Regions from separate parts of the Streptomyces sp. WZ-12 genome, predicted to be linked through region 1. Evidence: riboswitches for the same ligand, from Rfam matches in the RefSeq annotation. Region 1 holds a riboswitch; each other region holds the start of a gene.
What was found. A riboswitch is a leader RNA that binds a small molecule or an ion and turns the genes downstream of it on or off. The one in region 1 is predicted to bind cyclic di-AMP.

Region 1 (4,785 bases):
CTCGCCGGACTCAGCGCCAGCGCCCAGGACTTCCGCGAGCGGGCCAGCCGCACCCAGGAGCGGCTGGACCTCAAGGAGCGGCAGGCGCTGGAGCGCAAGCGCAAGGAGGCGGAGGCGGCCCGCAAGGAGGCGGAGCGCCCCAAGTTCGTGCTGCCGGTCACCCAGCACGGGCTGAGCGCGCTCTTCGGCCAGGCCGGGGTCAACTGGATGTCGGTGCACACCGGCATCGACTTCCCGGTCGGCTACGGCACCCCCGTCATGGCGGCCACCGACGGCACCATGCACACCCAGTGGAACTCCGCCTACGGCAACATGGCGATCCTGACCTCGCCGGACGGCACCGAGACCTGGTACTGCCACCTCAGCAGCACCAAGGTCCGCTCCGGGACGGTCAAGGCCGGCGACACCATCGCCTACTCCGGCAGCTCCGGGAACTCCACCGGACCGCACCTGCACTTCGAGGTCCGGCCGGCCGGCGGCGCGGCCGTCGACCCGCTCCCGTGGCTGCGCACCCACGGCCTCAACCCGAACTGAACGGCCGCCAGCCATCGCACACTTCGGGGCCTGCCGCACACCGCGGCAGGCCCCTCACGCGTCTCCCGGCTGACCGACGGCTAGAGCTTCTCCACCGGTGCGTACCGCAGCAGCAGCCGCTTGGGCTTCTCGCCGCCGAAGTCGATGGTCGCCTCGGCGTTGTCCCCGCTGCCCTTGACGCCGACGACGGTGCCGAGCCCGAAGCTGTCGTGGGTGACGCGGTCGCCGACGGCCAGCGAGACCACCGGACGGTCCTTGGTCCGCCGGGTCGCGAAGCCGCTCGGCCCCTTGGCGCGCGTCGAGGAGAGCGAGGCGCCAATGCCGCCCCCGCCGAGGCCCCCGCCCGAGGAACTGCCCGACGACAGGCCGCCCATGGACGCGGACGGCGTGGCGGAGCCGGTGCGCCGCCAGTCCAGGAAGGTGTCCGGGACCTCCTCCAGGAAGCGCGAGGGCGGGTTGTACGAGGGCTGGCCCCAGGCGCTGCGCATCGTGGCGCGGGTGACGTAGAGCCGCTCGCGGGCGCGGGTGATGCCGACGTAGGCGAGCCGGCGCTCCTCCTCCAGCTCCTTGGTCTGGCCGAGCGCCCGCAGGTGCGGGAAGACGCCGTCCTCCAGGCCGGTCAGGAAGACGACCGGGAACTCCAGGCCCTTGGCGGTGTGCAGGGTCATCAGCGTGATGACACCGGGGTCCTCGGCGCCCGCCGTGTCTTCGGCGGATTCAGCGGGTGCGTCGGGGATCTGGTCGGAGTCGGCGACCAGGGCGACCCGCTCCAGGAACTCGGCGAGCGTCCCGGGGGCGGCGGCCTCCGCCTCCTCGGCCTCCTGGGTCTCGTCGGCCTCTTGGGCCTCGCCGTGGTCCTGCTCGAACTCCAGGGCCACGGAGGCGAGTTCCTGGAGGTTCTCGACGCGGGTCTCGTCCTGGGGGTCGGTGGACGACTGGAGTTCGGCGAGGTAGCCGGTGCGCTCCAGGACCGCCTCCAGGATCGTGGCGGGGCCGGCCCCGGACTCCACGATGGTGCGCAACTCCTCCATCAGGGCGTTGAACCGCTTGACGGCGTTGGCGGAGCGGGCGGCCATGCCGTACGCCTCGTCGACCCGGCGCAGCGCCTGCGGGAAGGTGATCTTCTCGCGCTGGGCGAGGGCCTCGATCATCGCCTCGGCGCGGTCGCCGATGCCGCGCTTGGGGACGTTGAGGATCCGGCGCAGCGGGACGGCGTCCTCGGGGTTGGCGAGCACCCGGAGGTAGGCGAGGATGTCGCGGACCTCCTTGCGCTCGTAGAAGCGCACGCCGCCGACGACCTTGTAGGGCAGCCCGACCCGGATGAAGATCTCTTCGAAGACGCGGGATTGGGCGTTGGTGCGGTAGAAGATCGCGACGTCGCCGGCCTTGGCGTCGCCGGCGTCGGTGAGCCGGTCGATCTCGTCGGCGACGAACTGGGCCTCGTCGTGCTCGGTGTCGGCGACATAGCCGGTGATCTTGGGGCCGGCGCCGGCATCCGTCCAGAGGTTCTTGGGGCGGCGGTTCTCGTTGCGCTCGATGACGGCGTTGGCGGCCGAGAGGATCGTCTGCGAGGAGCGGTAGTTCTGCTCCAGCAGGATCGTGGTGGCGTTCGGGTAGTCCTCCTCGAACTGGAGGATGTTGCGGATCGTGGCGCCGCGGAAGGCGTAGATGGACTGGTCGGCGTCGCCGACCACGCACAGCTCGGCCGCGGGGACATCGACCGTGCCCGGGCCCACCAGCTCGCGGACGAGGGTGTACTGGGCGTGGTTGGTGTCCTGGTACTCGTCGACGAGGACGTGGCGGAAGCGGCGGCGGTAGTGCTCGGCGACGTCGGGGAACGCCTGGAGCAGGTGGACCGTCGTCATGATGATGTCGTCGAAGTCCAGGGCGTTGGCCTCGCGCAGCCGCGCCTGGTACATCGCGTACGCCTCGGCCAGGGTCTTCTCAAAACCGTCCGCAGCCGTGCCCGCGAAGCTCTCCTCGTCGATGAGCTCGTTCTTGAGGTTGGAGATCTTCGCGCTGAAGGACTTGGGCGGGAAGCGCTTGGGGTCCAGGTCCAGATCGCGGCAGACCAGGGCCATCAGGCGCTTGGAGTCGGCCGCGTCGTAGATCGAGAAGGACGAGGTGAAGCCGAGCCGCTTGGACTCCCGGCGCAGTATCCGCACGCAGGCGCTGTGGAAGGTGGAGACCCACATGGCGTTGGCCCGCGGGCCGACCAGGTCCTCGACGCGCTCCTTCATCTCGCCCGCGGCCTTGTTGGTGAAGGTGATCGCGAGGATCTGGCCGGGGTGGACGTGGCGCTCGGCGAGCAGGTGGGCGATGCGGTGGGTGAGCACCCGGGTCTTGCCGGAGCCGGCGCCGGCGACGATCAGCAGCGGGCTGCCGCTGTGCACCACGGCGGCCTTCTGCTGGTCGTTGAGGCCCTCCAGGAGCGCCGCCGGGTCGATGGCCGGGCGGGGGGCGCCGTCGCGGTAGTACGGCTGCCTGGGCGCGGGCGCGTCGAACTTCCCGCCGAAGAGGTCGGCGGGCATCTCGTCCGGGACCGGGCCGTGCTCGTCCTCGGGCGGCGGCGGGGGCTCCTCGTCCGGGGGGCCGAGGTCCGCCAGGAAGCTGTCGTCAAAGAGGCTGCTCATCGCCCACCGAGTCTAGGCCGCCGCACTGACAACCGGTCCCGAAGTGGCGGATTGCCCGGAACCGCCCCGGTCGGGGCGTCATCTGCGCGGCCGGGGACGCCTCGTGGGCTCTCCGCGTTCAGGTCACGAAAAGGTTTCGGGCATATCGAACACCTGCCTTCACAGGGGCCACACGAGTTGGCTACGGTCTCGCTCAAGGCAGCCCGCCGTCCCCGCGGACGACAGCGTCCGCACGGGCCGCCTCCGCCGAGTCCGGCCTGTCACGAAGGCAATCCGGAGCCGGGGACCCACAAGCACCACCGGGGTGAATCGACCGGAGCGACCGTCGCCAGGCGGACGCACCGGCCGTAGGGCAAGCCTTCCGTCAGCAGACCGCCCGAACCCGACAGCTAACCCGGTAGGCGGTCCACGGAAGGAGTCGCCGGCCTTGGCGTCCCATCGCAAGCCGCGCACCCCCATACTTGCCACGCCCGGCGGCCGTCGCACGGCCACCGGGCTGACCACGGCCGCACTGGCCTCGGTCACCCTGCTCTCGCAGACCGCGAACGCCGCCCCGAAGGCTCCCCAGCCGACCGTCGAAGAGGTCAAGCAGCAGGTCGACGACCTGTACCAGCAGGCCGAGGTCGCCACCCAGAAGTACAACGCCGCCAAGGAGAAGGCCGACAGCGGGCAGCACACGGTGAACCGCCTGATCGACGAGGCGGCCCGGCGCGCGGAGAAGATGAACGAGTCCCGGCGGCGGCTGGGTTCGTTCGCCTCGGCGCAGTACCAGAGCGGCGGGATCAATCCGACGGCCCAACTGATGCTCGCCAAGGACCCGCAGCAGTTCGTCGACCGCAACCACCTGATGCAGCAACTGACCGGTCGGCAGAAGCAGGTGGTCACCGACTATCAGGAGCAGGCCGCGGCGGCCACCCGCCAACGGGCCGAGGCCACGCAGAGCCTCACGGACCTCCAGCACGCGCAGACGTCCCTGAAGGAGACCAAGCGCAACGTCCAGACCAAGCTGGCCGAGGCGCAGCAGCTGCTCTCCCGGTTGACCGCGCAGGAGAAGGCGCGGCTGGCCGAACTTGAGCGCCAGAAGGAGGCCGCGGCCGAGCGCAAGGCCGAGGAGCAGGCCCGCAAGGAGGCCGAGAAGCGGCGGCAGCATCCCGGCGGCTCCGACCAGGACACCGGCGGCGGCTCCTCGGACGGCGGCGGCTCCTCGGACGGCGGCTCGTACAGCACCAAGGCCCAGAAGGCGCTCGCCTTCGCCCGCTCCCAGATGGGCAAGCCCTACGTCTGGGGCGCCACCGGGCCCAACTCCTACGACTGCTCGGGCCTGACGCAGGCCGCGTGGAAGGCGGCCGGGGTCGATCTGCCGCGCACGACCTGGGACCAGGTCAAGACCGGCACCCGGGTCTCCACCGATCACCTCCAACCCGGTGACCTGGTGTTCTTCTACAACGACATCAGCCACGTCGGGATGTACATCGGCGACGGCAAGATGATCCACGCCCCGCACCCGGGGGCCAACGTCCGGGTGGAGTCGATCTACTACATGCCGATCTACGGGAGCGTCCGGCCCGGCTAACCGGCACACGGGCGCGCGCCCCGCGTCCCGCTGATCCACCCCCCA
Region 2 (4,785 bases), 1.6 Mb from region 1:
CCGGTCTTGATCTGGCCGCAGTTGGTGGCGACGGCGAGGTCGGCGATGGTGACGTCCTCGGTCTCGCCGGAGCGGTGCGACATCATGCACTTGAAGCCGTTGCGCTGGGCCAGCTCGACGGCGTCCAGGGTCTCGGTCAGCGAACCGATCTGGTTGACCTTCACCAGGAGGGCGTTGGCGGAGCCCTCCTCGATGCCGCGGGCCAGGCGCTCGGGGTTGGTGACGAACAGGTCGTCACCAACGAGCTGGACCTTGGTGCCGAGCTTGTCGGTGATGACCTTCCAGCCGGCCCAGTCGTCCTCGAACAGCGGGTCCTCGATGGAGACGAGCGGGTACGCGGAGACGAGCTCCTCGTAGTACTCGGTCATCTCGGCGGCCGAGCGCTCCTTGCCCTCGAACTGGTACTTGCCGTCCTTGTAGAACTCGGAGGCGGCGACGTCCAGGGCCAGCGCGATGTCCTGGCCGGGGGCGTAACCGGCCTCCTTGATGGCCTCCAGGATGAGGTCCAGGGCCTCGCGGTTGGAGCCGAGGTTCGGGGCGAAGCCGCCCTCGTCGCCCAGGCCGGTGGCCAGGCCCTTGCTCTTCAGGACCTTCTTGAGGGTGTGGTAGACCTCGGCGCCCCAGCGCAGCGCCTCGGAGAAGGACTCCGCGCCGATCGGGGCGATCATGAACTCCTGGATGTCCACGTTGGAGTCGGCGTGCGAGCCGCCGTTAAGGATGTTCATCATCGGCACGGGCAGGACGTGCGCGTTCGGGCCACCGAGGTAGCGGAACAGCGGCAGGTCGCTGGCCTCGGAGGCGGCGTGCGCGACGGCCAGGGAGACGCCGAGGATGGCGTTGGCGCCCAACGAGCCCTTGTTGTCGGTGGCGTCCAGGTCGAACATCGCCTGGTCGATCAGCCGCTGCTCGGTCGCGTCGTAGCCGACGAGCTCCGGGCCGATCTGCTCGATGACCGCGAGGACGGCCTTCTCCACGCCCTTGCCGAGGTAGCGGTTGGGGTCACCGTCCCGCAGCTCGACGGCCTCGAAGGCACCGGTCGAGGCGCCGGACGGGACGGCGGCACGGCCCGTGCTGCCGTCGTCGAGGCCGACCTCGACCTCGACCGTGGGATTACCTCGCGAGTCGAGAATTTCGCGGGCTACGACGACGTCGATGGACGGCACGTTGTCTCCTTCGGGGGTGTCTGGAGTTCTCGCCCTGAGCCTAACGGCCCCGGACGCATCCGCTTGCCCGTGGCCCGCTCCGTGGGACGAAAAAACCCAACAAGCAGGCCAAACTCCCAGTTCACGGGAGGTTTCCGGGCGTTGTTCGCTATGCGGGGAACGCCGCGCCGGGCCCTCTGACGGCACCGGAGACGGTGCACGTCAGCGGGGGGGGCTCGGGCGCGGTGCGGCACGGCGCAGGGGCGCCCGGACATAAGAAGCCCCGCCGCGGCGCGCTCGGGGGTACGCGCCGGGGCGGGGCAGCTTTCGCGGGCGGCTCAGATGCTGAGCTTCTGGCCCGGGAAGATCAGGTTGGGGTTGCCGCCGACGACGGACTTGTTGGCGGCGTAGAGCGCCTTCCAGTTGGTGCCGTGCGCCTTGGCGATCTTGGCGAGGGTGTCGCCCGACTTCACGGTGTAGGTGTCACCGGAGCGGTGCGGCTGCTGCGGGGCCGGCTGGGCCTTCTCGACCTTCTCGCGGACCGGGGCGGACTTCTTCTTGGTGGTGCCCTCGGTCTGCTTGCGGGTCTCGGAGGTGCCCTGGCTCTTCTTGACCGTGGCGCCACCGGAGGTGTCGACGTTGGCGGCCGGGCCACCGGCGGTCAGGTTGCCGGCGCCGGCGCAGGACCAGGCACCCGGGCCCTGGATGGCGAGCAGCTTCTCGGCGACGGCGATCTGCTGGGCCTTGGTGGCCAGGTCGGCGCGGGCCGCGTACTGGGTGCCACCGGCGGCGGCCCAGCTGGAGTTGGAGAACTGCAGGCCACCGTAGTAGCCGTTACCGGTGTTGATCGACCAGTTGCCACCGGACTCGCACTGGGCGACCTTGTCCCAGGTGGCGACCGAGGCGGCGGAAGCGGAGGTGGCGCCCATCAGCGGGACGGCGACGGCGGCGCCGGCGACACCGGCCAGGGTGGCGACGCGGACGGCCTTGGAGCTGCGGCGGTGCTTGCCCTTGTTGATCAGCATCGTGCGTTCGTTTCCTCACCGACGCCTACGAGGTGAGCTGTCGGGTTCGGGCCGTGTGAGCTGCCCGGCCGCGTGTGCTGCACACGCGACTTCACCCCAAGCCGGTTGACCCGCTTTCACGGGTGGGGCCGGCACTTACCTTGGGTCCCCCGCTCCTGCCTTCGGCGCTTGCGCGTCGTCGTCCTCCGACCGCCGGCAGGATTCGGCGTGCGATCGAAGAGCCCGCTTTGGCGAGCGGTCCTGACCGTAAGCAAATCCCTGTTGGTGTTCAAACCCCATCTTCTGAACCAAGTTGACCGTTTTTGATCATCAGGGGGGACATTTCCGCAGGTGGACCCCGGTATCGAAACGGGGGACGGGACCCACCCCGCCCCCCGCAACGAGAGCCATATCTCACTTTTACGAAACCGCCCCGAACCGGCGGTAACTACCCCTGCGCCCGCCCGAGATCGAGCAGTTGACCAGGAAGGATGAGGTCCGCGTCGGAGCCGATGACGCCGCGGTTGCGGTCGTAGAGCGCGGGCCAGCCGCCCGGCAGGTCATGGCGCTCGGCGATGGCTGACAGGTTGTCACCCGGGCGTACGCGGTAGTCGCCGACACCCGCCGGGGGCGTGCGGTGCGCCGCCCCGCCGCGCGAGGCGTGCCGACCGCTGCCGCCGTCCCGCTCGTCACCGGAGCCCGCACCGTCGCCCGGCACACCGCGGTGCTTGCCGGCGGCGGGCGGCGTACCGGGATCGACGGAGCCGGACGGGCCGGCCGGGTCGTCCGGCGCCGTGGACGGAGGCGAGGAGGGGGACGGGACCCCCGACGGCTCCCCGGTCGGCTCCCCGGTCGGCTTCTCGGACGACGAGGGGGACGGAGTGGCCGACGGAGAGCCGGAGGGCGATCCGGACGGCGATCCGGACGGCGACGCGGGGTCCGTGGGGCTTGTGGGGTTAGCGGTGCCCGTTGCGCCCGTGGGGTCCTGGCTCGCCGAAGGGGCGCCCGGGGTACCGGAGTCGGAGTCCGACCCGGGGGCGGCGTCGCTGCCGGACGGGGTGGGCGTCGTGGTGCCCGGGCCCGCGTGGCCCGACTCCCCCGTCGTGCCGGACGGGTCGCCGGTGGCCGGGTCGTCGGCCGAGGGGGCGTGCGTGGGGCGCGGGGTGGGTCGGCTGGTGCTGCCCGGGTCGACGCCCGGCTTACGGCCGCCCTTCGTCAGCCCGGCGTCCACCGCGCAGCTCGGGAAGGCGTCCGGGCCGCGGTCGTCGAGGATCGCCTGGGCCACGGCTATCTGCTGGGCGCGGCTGGCGAGGTCGGGGCGGGAGGCGTACGCGGAGCCGCCGTAGTGGTCCCACATCTCCTGGGTGAGCTGGAGGCCGCCGTAGAAGCCGTTGCCGGTGGCGGAGCTCCACATTCCGCCGCTCTCACACTGCGCGACGCGGTCCCAGGTCGCCGCGTCGGCGGCCTGCGCCCCACTGGCGCTGAGCAGTGGCAGGGCCAGCCCCGCGCCGGTCACTCCTGCCGTGACAAAGATGGCCGGTGCTTGTCGGGGGCGACGATGCCGGCCGTTCCCGGAACGCATGCGGTTGCCTTTCGCGCGGCGGTTGAGTTGTCGGATCGCGGCCGGGCGGGGGCGCCGTGACGGCGGCCCGCGACCAACCTCGATCGCCGGAGGAAAGGTAGCCGGGGTTACGGGCAGTCACAAGCCGGTGTAGCGGAGATCACGTAATGGTCACATGACTGACGGATCGTCAACTATGCGACTGTGCCTGGTCGGGACGGTTCCGACGGCGTCTCCGTCGCGCTCTCCGGTGTGAACTCCACCGGCAGGGTGCGCAGTCCGCGCATGATGAGCCCGCCGCGCCACCGCAAATCGTCCGGTTCCGCCGCAAGTCGGAGGTCCGGCAGGCGGGTCAGTAGGGTGGCGAGGGCGGTCTGCCCTTCGAGCCGGGCGAGCGGCGCGCCGAGGCAGTAGTGGATGCCGTGCCCGTAGCCGAGGTGGGGGTTGTCACGCCGCGCGAGGTCGAGCACGTCCGGCTCGTCGAAGCGGGCCGGGTCGCGGTCGGCGGCGGCCAGCACCACCAGCACCGGGTCCCCCTCGGCGATCCGCTGCCCGCCCAGCGTCAACTCCCGGGTCGCGTACCGCCAGGTCGCCAGCTCCACCGGCCCGTCGTAGCGCAGCAGTTCCTCGACGGCGGTGGCGAGCAGCTCGGCATCGCCGGCCGCGATCGACTTCTGGAGCAGCTCCCGCTGGGCGGGGTGGCGGAGCAGCGCGTAGGTGCCGTTGCCGATGAGGTTGACCGTGGTCTCGAAGCCGGCGAAGAGCAGCACGAAGCACATCGCGGCGGCCTCGTTCTCGGTGAGGTGCTCGCCGTGGTCGGAGGCCCGGATCAGGCCGGAGATCAGGTCGTCGCCGAGGTCGGCCCGCTTGCGGTGGATCAACTCGGCCAGATACGCCCGCATCTTCTTCACGGAACGGGCGACGCCGCCGCGCGGGCCCCCGCCGTGCCGGATCATCATGCCCGCCCAGTCGCGGAAGTCGTCCTGGTCCTCGGGCGGGACGCCGAGCAGGTCGCAGATCGCGTAGATCGGCAGCGGGAAGGCGAACTCGTGGATGAGGTCGGCGCTCCCGCGCTGCG
Region 3 (4,785 bases), 1.1 Mb from region 1:
TGACCGGCCCGACCGCCGACTTCGCCGCCCGGGAGCGGGAACTCCTGGACGGCCTGTGGCACTACCGGTCGTGGGCGGGCCCGGCGCTGCTCCAGGCATGGGCGGGCCGGACGGCGACGCCGGAAGCGGTGCCGGACCGGCCCGGGGGCGCGCCCGGTTCCGACGCGGCAACGGGCCGGCGCCCCGCCCCGTAAGGGACCGCGGTCGCGCGAGCGGCGCCGGCCGCCCGCCCCGCTCGACCGTGCCGCCCCGCGGTGCGGGGGCCGCGCGTAGGCTCGTGGGAGTTGTCCGCGAAAGGGAGGATTCTGCGATGGCTGGGATACCGACGAGCGTGGTGGCGGCCACCGGGCTGGTGGGCGGTTACGGCGTGGCCCGGTGGACCAAGAAGCGGCCCCTGGGCGGGGTGGCGCTCGCGGCGGCCGGCGCGGTGGCGGCCCGCGGCTGGCAGCAGAAGGCCGGCACGAAGGCGGCCGCCGCGCTGAGCGGCGCCTATGTGGCGGCGTTCGCGGGGTCCCACCCGCTGGCCAAGAAGATCGGGGCGTGGCCCTCGGTGTTCGCGGTGGCCGGCGGCGTCGCGCTGGCCTCATGGGCGGTGGCGGACCGGCGCGGCTGACGCCGGCGGCTCCACTGCGGGGCCGATCGCCAGGAGCAGACCGCAGAGGGGCCGGCCATACGGGCCGGCCCCTCTGCTGCGTCGCTCAGGCGGCTGCCGTTCTCAGGCCGACGCCTCCGTGAGGAGGGCGACCTCGGCGTCGGTGAGGGTGAGCTCGGTGACGGCCAGGAGGGCCGGGAGCTGGGCGGCGTTGCGGGCGCTGGCGATGGGGGCCACGACGGTGGGCTGGGCGGCGAGCCAGGCGAGCGCGACGGTGGTCGGCTCGGTGCCGTGGGCCGCGGCGACGGTGTCGAGCGCGGTGAGGACGCGGCGGCCGCGGTCGGTCTCCAGATGCGCGGCGGCCGTCCCGGCGCGGGCGCTGTCCACGTTGACGCCCGGGCGGTACTTGCCCGTCAGGAAGCCGGAGGCGAGCGCGAAATACGGGACGGCGGCCAGGCCGTTGCGGGCGGCCACGTCGGCGAGCTCGCCCTCGTAGGTGTCGCGGGAGACCAGGTTGTAGTGCGGCTGGAGGGCCGCGTAACGGGCCACGCCCTCGCGGTCGGAGAAGTCCAGCGACTCCTGGAGGCGCTGCGCGGAGATGTTGGACGCGGCGATCTCGCGGACCTTGCCGGCCTTGACGAGGTCGTCCAGGGCGGTGAGGAACTCGCTCACCTCGACGGACTCGTCGTCGAAGTGGGTGTAGTAGAGGTCGATGTGGTCCGTGCGGAGACGGGTCAGGGACCGGTCGACGCCGGCCTTGATGGTGGCCGCGGACAGGCCCTTGTAGTCGGGGTGGGCACCGACCTTGGTGGCGATCACGACCTGGTCGCGGTTGCCGCGGGCCGCGAGCCAGTTGCCGATGACGGTCTCGGACTCACCGCCCTTGTTGCCCGGCGCCCAGGCCGAGTACATGTCGGCGGTGTCGATGAAGTTGCCACCGCCGGCCACGTAGGCGTCGAGTACGGCGAAGGACTCGGCCTCGTCGGCGGTCCAGCCGAAGACGTTGCCCCCGAGGCAGAGCCGGGAGACGGACAGCGAACCGAGCGGCTTGCGGTCGGGAACGGAGCTGTGGGCGTGTGTCGCGGTCATGCCCTGCTACAACGCGGGAGCGCGGGGAATTGTTCCTCGCGCTGCGGGAGTTGTTCCCCGCTCCGGGCGGGGAGTTGAGGCCGGTGCCGGGCCCGGGAGGGCGCGCGGGTGGCCGCCCACGGGGTGCGGGCGGCCGGGTCGGGGCGTCAGACGGTGACCCCGCGGTCGCGCAGCCACGGCACCGGGTCGATCGGGGCTCCGCCGTGCGGACGGACCTCCAGGTGGAGGTGCGGAGTGGTGGCGTTGCCGGTGGCGCCGACGCGGCCGATCACCTCTCCCGTATGGACCCTGCCCGACGTCTTGACCATGGAGGACAGGTGGCAGAACCAGAGCTCCGTGCCGTCGTCGAGCGTGACGACGATCCGGTAGCCGTACGCTCCGGCCCAGCCCGCCTGGGTGATGGTCCCGTCGTGAACCGCCTTGACCAGCGTGCCCGTTGGGGCCGCGAGGTCCTGCCCGGTGTGGTCCGCGGCCCAGCGGTCGCCGGCCTGTCCGAAGCCGGTGGCCAGGGTGTGCGAGGAAACCGGGGCGACGAAGTCCTGGGCGGGGCGGGCGGGTTGGTCGGCTTCCGGAGAGGCGGGGGAGGCGGGCCGCGCGGCCGGGGCCGCCGGTTCCTGAGAGGTCTGGGTGGCCTGCGTTGTCTCCGTGGCCTGGGTGACCTGGGTGGTCTTCGCGTCCGGCTCCGGCGCCTGTGTGGCGGCCGGCGTCTCCTCCGTCCCCGTCTCCGGCGCCTCCTCTGTCTCGGACGCCTCCTCCGCCCCGGGCTTCTGCGGCGCGCTCTCCTGGGTCGCGGCCGCTCCCTTGGCCTCCGGCCCCACGGGGCCGCCCTGTTGGGCGTCGGCTCGGACGTCGGCTTGAGCATCGGCCGGGCGGACGCCGCCCTGCTGGAGGATGCGGTTGCGCAGCGCCTCGGCCGCGCCCGCACCCTGGGCGGCTTCCGCCGGGGCGCCGCCGGCCCGCGAGCCGTGCGCGGGGGGAGCGAAGGCGTCCGTGGCGGTGCTCGCGGCGGCCACCGGGGCGTTCGGGACGTCCACGGCGGCGTCATCGGCCGTCCCACCGGGATCGGGCATCGAGATCGGGGCCGGCGGCCGGCCCTCGGCCGCGGCCACCCCGCTCGCACCGACCGCCGCGATCACGCCGACCCCCAGGGCCGTACCGCCGCGCGCCAGACCGCCGCTGCGCTGCCTGGCCACCCGGTGCTTGCCGCGCAGCGCACGGAGGCCCTCTTCGTCGGCGCCGGCCTCGTCGAGATCCGCCTCATCGACGCCCCTCTCGTCACCCGTGCCCCACGCGCCCGCGACACCGCCCCCTTGGAGACCGTGCACCGCCCCACCATCGGCCAACCCGCCCTGGCCGACGCCCTCATGGGCCGGCCACTCCGGGGTCGGCCCATGGTGGGGCGCCCCCTGCTGGAGCATCGCCTCGTCAGCGGAAGAAGCGACGGAAGCGACGGAAGCAACGGAAGCAGCAGAAACGGTGGAGGCAGGGGAAGCGGGCGAAGCAGCGGCATCAACGAAGTCGCCACCCCCACCCGAAACATCCACACCAACACCACCGGAGGCAACGGGCCCGGCGGGGCCGCCGAGGCCGAGACCGAAGCCGATCGTGCCGCTGAAGTCGGCGGGGCCGCCAAGGCCATAGCCGGATGGAGCGTGAGGGGCGGGCCTGTTGGACGCCACGGGGGCGCTCTCCTTTCCTTCCTTCTCGCCTACCGGGTTAGCTGACGGGTTCGGAGCAGGAAGGTCTCCTACGAACGCCTCCTGGCGGGAAGCGCCCGATTCACCCCAAGAGGGTGGTTCCCCGGTTCCCTCCGCTCAATTCCCAGCAATTCCAGGCGGATCCGACGGGCATCCACCAAACCGGTCGATCCGGGCGGCGCGACGCGGGTCGGGGACACGGTCGAGCAGGGCGGCGGCCGGCTCGTGCGGGACGGGTCGGGGTCGTTCTGGGCGTGCGGAAAAAGCGCGTGCGGGATTCGGCGTCGGCGCACGGTGCCGCCACTTGCGACGGCTGGGACGACCGCGCTCCGTTATCGGACAGTAATAGAGACGACGAGGGAAATCCAAGCGTTCCCATGAATCCACAAGGGTTCCGCCCGGCCTTCACAGCGGCCCCGGCTGGAACATTTCCCTTCAAGCCATCCCAAACCAGGGCGAGTTGACGTCACCGCGTCAAACGATCTCGCGACGATTGTGCGCGACTTGTTATGCAGAGGGATGCCTCGCGATCACGGAGGGTGAGGGCGATAACGTCGCCCCATGGTCGTCAACGTTGCGAACACCGGAAACGTCGTCAACACCCCGCAGGAAGTGGCGGATCGGTACCGGGAGTTCTCCTGGCAGCAGGCGCGCGGGCGGTCCGAGGCGCACGAGGAGTTGGCCACCCGGATCGGCCAGGACGACGAGTTCTGCGAACTGCTGGCGGGGTCACTGCCGGCCGGCAACAAGCAGCAGCCGAACCTCCTGCTCGCCGCGGTGCGCTATCTGGACGGCCCGCACGCGGAGTTGGGGCCGCGCGGCGCGGCCGCGTACGGGCGCTGGCGCGAGTGGACGATCCGGCACTGGGACGAGGTCCGCTCGGTGATCATGCAGCGCGCCACCCAGACCAACGAACCGGCCCGCTGCGCCGCGCTGCTGCCGCTGCTGGCCCGTCTGGCGCAGCCCCTGGCCCTCCTGGAGGTCGGAGCGTCGGCCGGGTTGTGCCTGCACCCGGACCGGTACCGCTACCGCTACGTCCAAGAGGGGCGCGACGTTGCGTGCGGCGCCCCGGATTCCCCGGTCACGTTCACCTGCCGCACCAGCGGGCCGGCCCCCTTCGACGACGGCGACGCGACGACGCTGCCCGGCGGGCTCCTCCCCGACATCGTCTGGCGCGCCGGCATCGACCTGAACCCGCTGGACCCGGCCGGGAACCCGGACGACCTCCGCTGGCTGCGGGCGCTCGTCTGGCCCGGCGACGAGGCCCGCGGCGCGCGCCTCACGGCCGCCGTCGAGGCGGTGCGGCCCGCACCGCGCCCCGTGCTGGTCCGCGGCGACCTGGTCGATGAGTTGCCGGCGCTGGCCGCCCAGGCACCGGCAGCGGCGACGCTGGTGGTCTTCCACGGC
Region 4 (4,785 bases), 1.1 Mb from region 1:
TGTTGATCAACCCGAAGGCGTTGGGCCCGATGAGCCGCATCCCGTAGGAGCGGGCCTGGCGCAACAGGGTGCGCTGCCGCTCCCGCCCGTCGGAGCCGGCCTCGGCATAACCGGAGGAGAGGACCAGTACGCCCTGGACGCCGTGCTCACCGCAGTCGCGGATGACGTCGGGGACCGCGGCCGCGGGGACGGCGACGACCGCCAGGTCGACCGGCTCGGGGATGTCGCGCAGCGTACGGGCGGCCTGCACGCCCTCGGGCTCCAGGCGGCGGAGGTCCTCGGGGAAGGCGTGGTTGACGGCGTGCAGCCGGCCGGTGAAGCCGGCGTCGAGGAGGTTGCGCAGCGCGGTGCGGCCGACGCCGCCGGGGGTGCGGCCGGTGCCGATGACGGCTACGGAGCCGGGGGCGAGCAGTCGTTGGACGGAGCGGGCCTCGGCGCGCTGCTCGCGGCCGCGCATCACGGCCATGGACTGCTCGGTTGGTTCGAGGTCGAGCTCCAGGCGGACGACGCCGTCCTCGAAGGTGCGCTTCTGGGTGTAGCCGGCGTCCGTGAACACCTTGATCATCTTGGTGTTGGCGGGCAGCACCTCGGCGGCGAACCGGCGGATGCCACGCTCACGGGCGACGGCGGCGACGTGCTCCAGGAGGGCGGAGGCGACGCCGCGGCCCTGGTGGGCATCCTGGACGAGGAAGGCCACCTCCGCCTGGTCGTCCTCGGGGCTCTTGGCGGGGAGGCCCCGCACGTCGATCCGGTCGTAGCGGACGGTGGCGATGAACTCGCCGCCCACGGTGGCGGCCAGGCCGACCCGGTCGACGTAGTCGTGGTGGGTGAACCGGTGGACGTCACGGTCGGACAGGCGCGGGTACGGCGCGAAGAAGCGGTAGTACTTCGACTCGTCCGACACCTGCTCGTAGAAGGAGACCAGCCGCTCGGCGTCGTCGGGCGTGATGGGTCGGATGCGCGCCGTCCCGCCGTCACGCAGCACCACGTCGGCTTCCCAGTGGGTCGGGTAGGCGTGATCCGGCGGCGTCTGCATGCGGACAGCGTACGGCGGGCCACTGACAACCGGCTCGGCGTGCGTACGCTCGATTTCCCCGGGCTCGTCGCGCCGGACCAACGGCCCGGAAGGAGGGTCGGCAGCCCGACGGGAAGCCGGGGCGACGGGCTGCCGGACCACCCCCGGCAGCGTGCGAGAATGGTCTAGACAACAGTCACGACTTTGAAGGGCAACACCATGGCTGAGCGCCGCGTCAATGTCGGTTGGGCCGAGGGGCTGCACGCCCGCCCCGCGTCGATCTTCGTCCGAGCGGCCACCGCCTCCGGTGTCCCGATGACGATCTCCAAGGCCGACGGCAACCCGGTGAACGCCGCCTCCATGCTGGCGGTCCTGGGCCTGGGCGCCCAGGGTGGCGAGGAGATCGTGCTCGCCTCCGAGGCCGAGGGCGCCGAGGCCGCGCTCGACCGCCTGGCGAAGCTGGTCGCCGAGGGCCTTGAGGAGCTTCCCGAGACCGTCTGAGCCCCGAGCACCTACGGGGCCACGCACCCCGCCCAGGGCTTCTTCGGACGCCAGCCGAGACGGCCCCGCCGCGGCAACCGGTACACACATCCGGCTGCCGCGGCGGGGTCGTTCGCGTGTATGTGGAGGCGGCTGCTCGCCTTGTTACTTGGGGGCGTCGGGCGATGCGCTGAACCGTGTACGGGAAGGCACGTCGGGGATTCTCCATTGGCTAATCGGAAGCCTCGGAAACCTGTACGGCCACCCGCGAATGATTCCGGTCAGCGAGAGCCCCCGTTGACCTTCGCCCTCATTTGCGACCCCCAGTCGACACTTTTAATCCGGAATTCCCATTCTCCGTATCTGGGGCAGGCATTTCGGCGAGCGGCATCGGAAACGCACGTCGAGCACCCCCACCCCGCCTTCGCTCCCTGCGCCCGCATTCCCAGACACCTCCCCCTTTGTATACGGGGCGATTGTTAAGCGCGGACGCGTGCCGTGTTGACGGGGCGTTTCGCCTCCCTCACAGCGGAAGCGTGGCGCCGCAGTCGGTACACCGGGAGCGACCGTTCGATGTGCGCCGCCATGAGGGTGCGCGCCCGCTCCGCGTCCCCCCGGGCGACGGCGTCAAGCACGGCGCCGTGTTCGTCCCACGCATCGGTGACCCGGGTAGGCGGCTCGATGACGTAGGTCCACTCGATCTTGCGTCGCAGTTGGGTGAGGAGCGCCGTGAGGCTGGGGCTACCGGCCGCCTGGGCGAGCGTCTCATGGAACCAACCGTCAAGCTGACGCAGGTCGGCGAGGTGGCCGTGGCGGGCCCGTTCGCGGCCGAGCCGCACCAGGCCGCGCAGCACCTTCAGGTGGGCGGTGGTGCGGCGGGCCGCGGCGCGGGCGGCACCCAGCGGCTCTATGAGGGCGCGCATGTCGAGGAGGTCGGCGGCCTCCTGCTCGGTGAGCTCGGCGACGCAGGCGCCCGCATGGTGCCGGGAGGTGACGAAACCTTCGGACTGGAGGGTGCGCAGCGCTTCCCTCACCGGGACCCGGGAGACGCCGTACCGCGCGGCGAGAATGTCCTCGATCAGCCGGCTCCCCGGCGCGAGCAGACCGGAGACGATATCGTCCCGAATCGCCGTACACACCGCGTGCGCGGAAATGTGGCTTCGCATCGTCCGTGCCTCCGCCGTAATCCCCGAAAGACATCGCCGCTCGGCGACATTCCTCGACTCTATTCGACACCGGAAGATTCTCCCGTGGAATGTCGTGAATCCATCGGCGCTTTTCGGACGATGCGAGCCGGGAACCTGGTGGGCGGGCCGACGGCGGCCCTACGGAAACGACGGAGCCCCGGCCCGCCAAGATGGCGGGCCGGGGCTCCAGGGGGACGGTGCTGCGGCGGAGAGGTCGGGGAAGGTCAGACGCTGACGCCGTGCGCGCGGAGGTAGGCGACCGGGTCGATGTCCGAGCCGTAGTCGGGGCCGGTCCGGGCCTCGAAGTGGAGGTGCGGGCCGGTGGTGTTGCCGGTGTTGCCGGAGAGGGCGATCTGCTGCCCCGGAGTGACGGACTGCCCGACCGTCACCCCGATCGAGGAGAGGTGGCCGTACTGGGTGTACGTACCGTCGTTCATCCGGATCACGATGTTGTTGCCGTACGCGCCACCCCAGCCGGCCTCGACGACGGTGCCGGCACTCACGGCGTGGACCTGCGTCCCGTAGGCGGCGTGGAAGTCGATGCCGGTGTGGCTGCCCGAGGACCACAGGCCGCTGGACGCCTTGTACGCGGTGGAGACGTAGGAACCGGTCACGGGAGCGACGAAGGTGTTGAGGCGCTTGCGCTCGGCCTCGCGGGCGGCGCGCACCTTGGCCGCACGCTCCTCGTCGGCCTTCTTCTTCGCCATCTCGGCCAGCCGCTTGGCCTCGACCTCGGCCTTCGCCCTGACCTCGGCGGCCTCGGCGGCCGCCTGCTGCGTGTCCGCCTGGGCCTCGATCCGGACGGCGAGTTCGTCACCGAGCTCGACGGCGTGCTGGAGGCCGGTGTCGTGGGCGGTCGGCTCGCCCGTGGCGGCCAGCGCGGGGGACGCCACCGAGGCGACGACTCCGGAGGCCGCGAGGGTGGCTATGCCGGCGAGGTTGCGGGTCGTGCGAGCGGTGCGGCTCGCACGGCGGTGCTTCCCGGTGGCACGGGTGAACGCCATGTACTGGCTGGTCCTTTCCTTCCCTCTCGCCTACCGGGTTAGCTGACGGGTTCGGAGCAGGAAGGTCTCCTACGGGCTCCTCCGGAGAGGGACCCGATTCACCCCAGGGGACATGTGGGTCCCCGGCTCCCCTGGCTCGCGCCGTACGGGGACTCGGCGATGACTGCTCGGTGCCACTGTTGTGGCGGAGTTGTGACGAACAGCCGGACCGACGCTAAACGGGGCAACTTTCAATCGGCAAACAGAACCGGAGTTTTGTGCGGCACGCCACACTCGAATCGGGCAACCGGGGCAACCGGGCAGGCGGCGCCACCCGTCCACGAGCCCCGGGCCCGTAGGGGCGGCGGAGCCACGCACACCAGTTGGGCGGGCGAGAACACGGTGCGCACACACAACGGCTCCCGTGGCAAGTCGCTGCCACGGGAGCCGCTTTGTCGATACGTGACGAGACGTCGGGTGACGTGCCGTCACGCGGCTGGGGTCAGCCGCTGACGACGGTCACCTCGCCGATGCCCAACGCCTTGACGGGCTCGGCGATCTGCGCCGCGTCGCCCACCAGGACCGTCACCAGCCGGTCCGCCGGGAAGGCGTTGACGACCGCCGCGGTCGCCTCGACCGTGCCGGTCTCCGCGAGTCGGACGTACAACTGCGCCTGGTAGTCGTCCGGGAGCTGCTGCTCCACCTGGTCGGCCAGGGTCCCGGCGACCGCGGCGGCGGTCTCGTACTTGAGCGGGGCCACGCCGACGAGGTTCTGCACGGCGACGTCGCGCTCGGCGTCGGTCAGCCCCTCGGCCGCGAGGGTGCGCAGCACCGTCCAGAGGTCCTGGAGGGCCGGCCCGGTGGAGGCGGTGTCCACCGACCCGCTGATGGCGAGCAGGGCGGCGCCGGTGGCGCCCTCCGGGGAGGACGGGGCGGAGGAGCGCAATACCTGGCCGAAGGCGCGCACCCCGTAGGTGTAGCCCTTCTCCTCGCGCAGCACCCGGTCCAGACGGGACGTGAGGGTGCCACCCAGGCAGTACGTGCCGAGCACCTGGGCGGGCCACACCTGGTCGTGCCGGTCGGCGCCGACCCGTCCGATGAGGAGCTGGGTCTGGACGGC

Region 2: linked by a shared signal. The riboswitch ahead of PV796_RS23500 (transglycosylase family protein) and the one ahead of PV796_RS15905 (C40 family peptidase) in region 1 are both predicted to bind cyclic di-AMP.
Region 3: linked by a shared signal. The riboswitch ahead of PV796_RS21300 (M23 family metallopeptidase) and the one ahead of PV796_RS15905 (C40 family peptidase) in region 1 are both predicted to bind cyclic di-AMP.
Region 4: linked by a shared signal. The riboswitch ahead of PV796_RS11295 (M23 family metallopeptidase) and the one ahead of PV796_RS15905 (C40 family peptidase) in region 1 are both predicted to bind cyclic di-AMP.

What each region holds. Positions count from the first base shown of each region.
Region 1 covers NZ_CP118574.1:3,784,708-3,789,492, forward strand. The annotation lists gene PV796_RS15895 (M23 family metallopeptidase) at 1-534, shown strand, start outside; gene pcrA (DNA helicase PcrA) at 615-3,167, opposite strand; cyclic di-AMP (ydaO/yuaA leader) riboswitch at 3,402-3,586, shown strand; gene PV796_RS15905 (C40 family peptidase) at 3,595-4,740, shown strand.
Region 2 covers NZ_CP118574.1:5,412,373-5,417,157, reverse strand. The annotation lists gene eno (phosphopyruvate hydratase) at 1-1,163, opposite strand, end outside; gene PV796_RS23500 (transglycosylase family protein) at 1,481-2,167, opposite strand; cyclic di-AMP (ydaO/yuaA leader) riboswitch at 2,175-2,344, opposite strand; gene PV796_RS23495 (transglycosylase family protein) at 2,595-3,662, opposite strand; gene PV796_RS23490 (cytochrome P450 family protein) at 3,902-4,785, opposite strand, start outside.
Region 3 covers NZ_CP118574.1:4,922,845-4,927,629, reverse strand. The annotation lists gene PV796_RS21315 (PrsW family intramembrane metalloprotease) at 1-194, shown strand, start outside; gene PV796_RS21310 (hypothetical protein) at 311-613, shown strand; gene PV796_RS21305 (aldo/keto reductase) at 716-1,681, opposite strand; gene PV796_RS21300 (M23 family metallopeptidase) at 1,828-3,099, opposite strand; cyclic di-AMP (ydaO/yuaA leader) riboswitch at 3,372-3,518, opposite strand; gene PV796_RS21295 (DUF2332 domain-containing protein) at 3,940-4,785, shown strand, end outside.
Region 4 covers NZ_CP118574.1:2,705,206-2,709,990, forward strand. The annotation lists gene PV796_RS11280 (bifunctional acetate--CoA ligase family protein/GNAT family N-acetyltransferase) at 1-1,036, opposite strand, end outside; gene PV796_RS11285 (HPr family phosphocarrier protein) at 1,235-1,516, shown strand; gene PV796_RS11290 (GntR family transcriptional regulator) at 1,975-2,661, opposite strand; gene PV796_RS11295 (M23 family metallopeptidase) at 2,907-3,686, opposite strand; cyclic di-AMP (ydaO/yuaA leader) riboswitch at 3,699-3,855, opposite strand; gene PV796_RS11300 (M16 family metallopeptidase) at 4,168-4,785, opposite strand, start outside.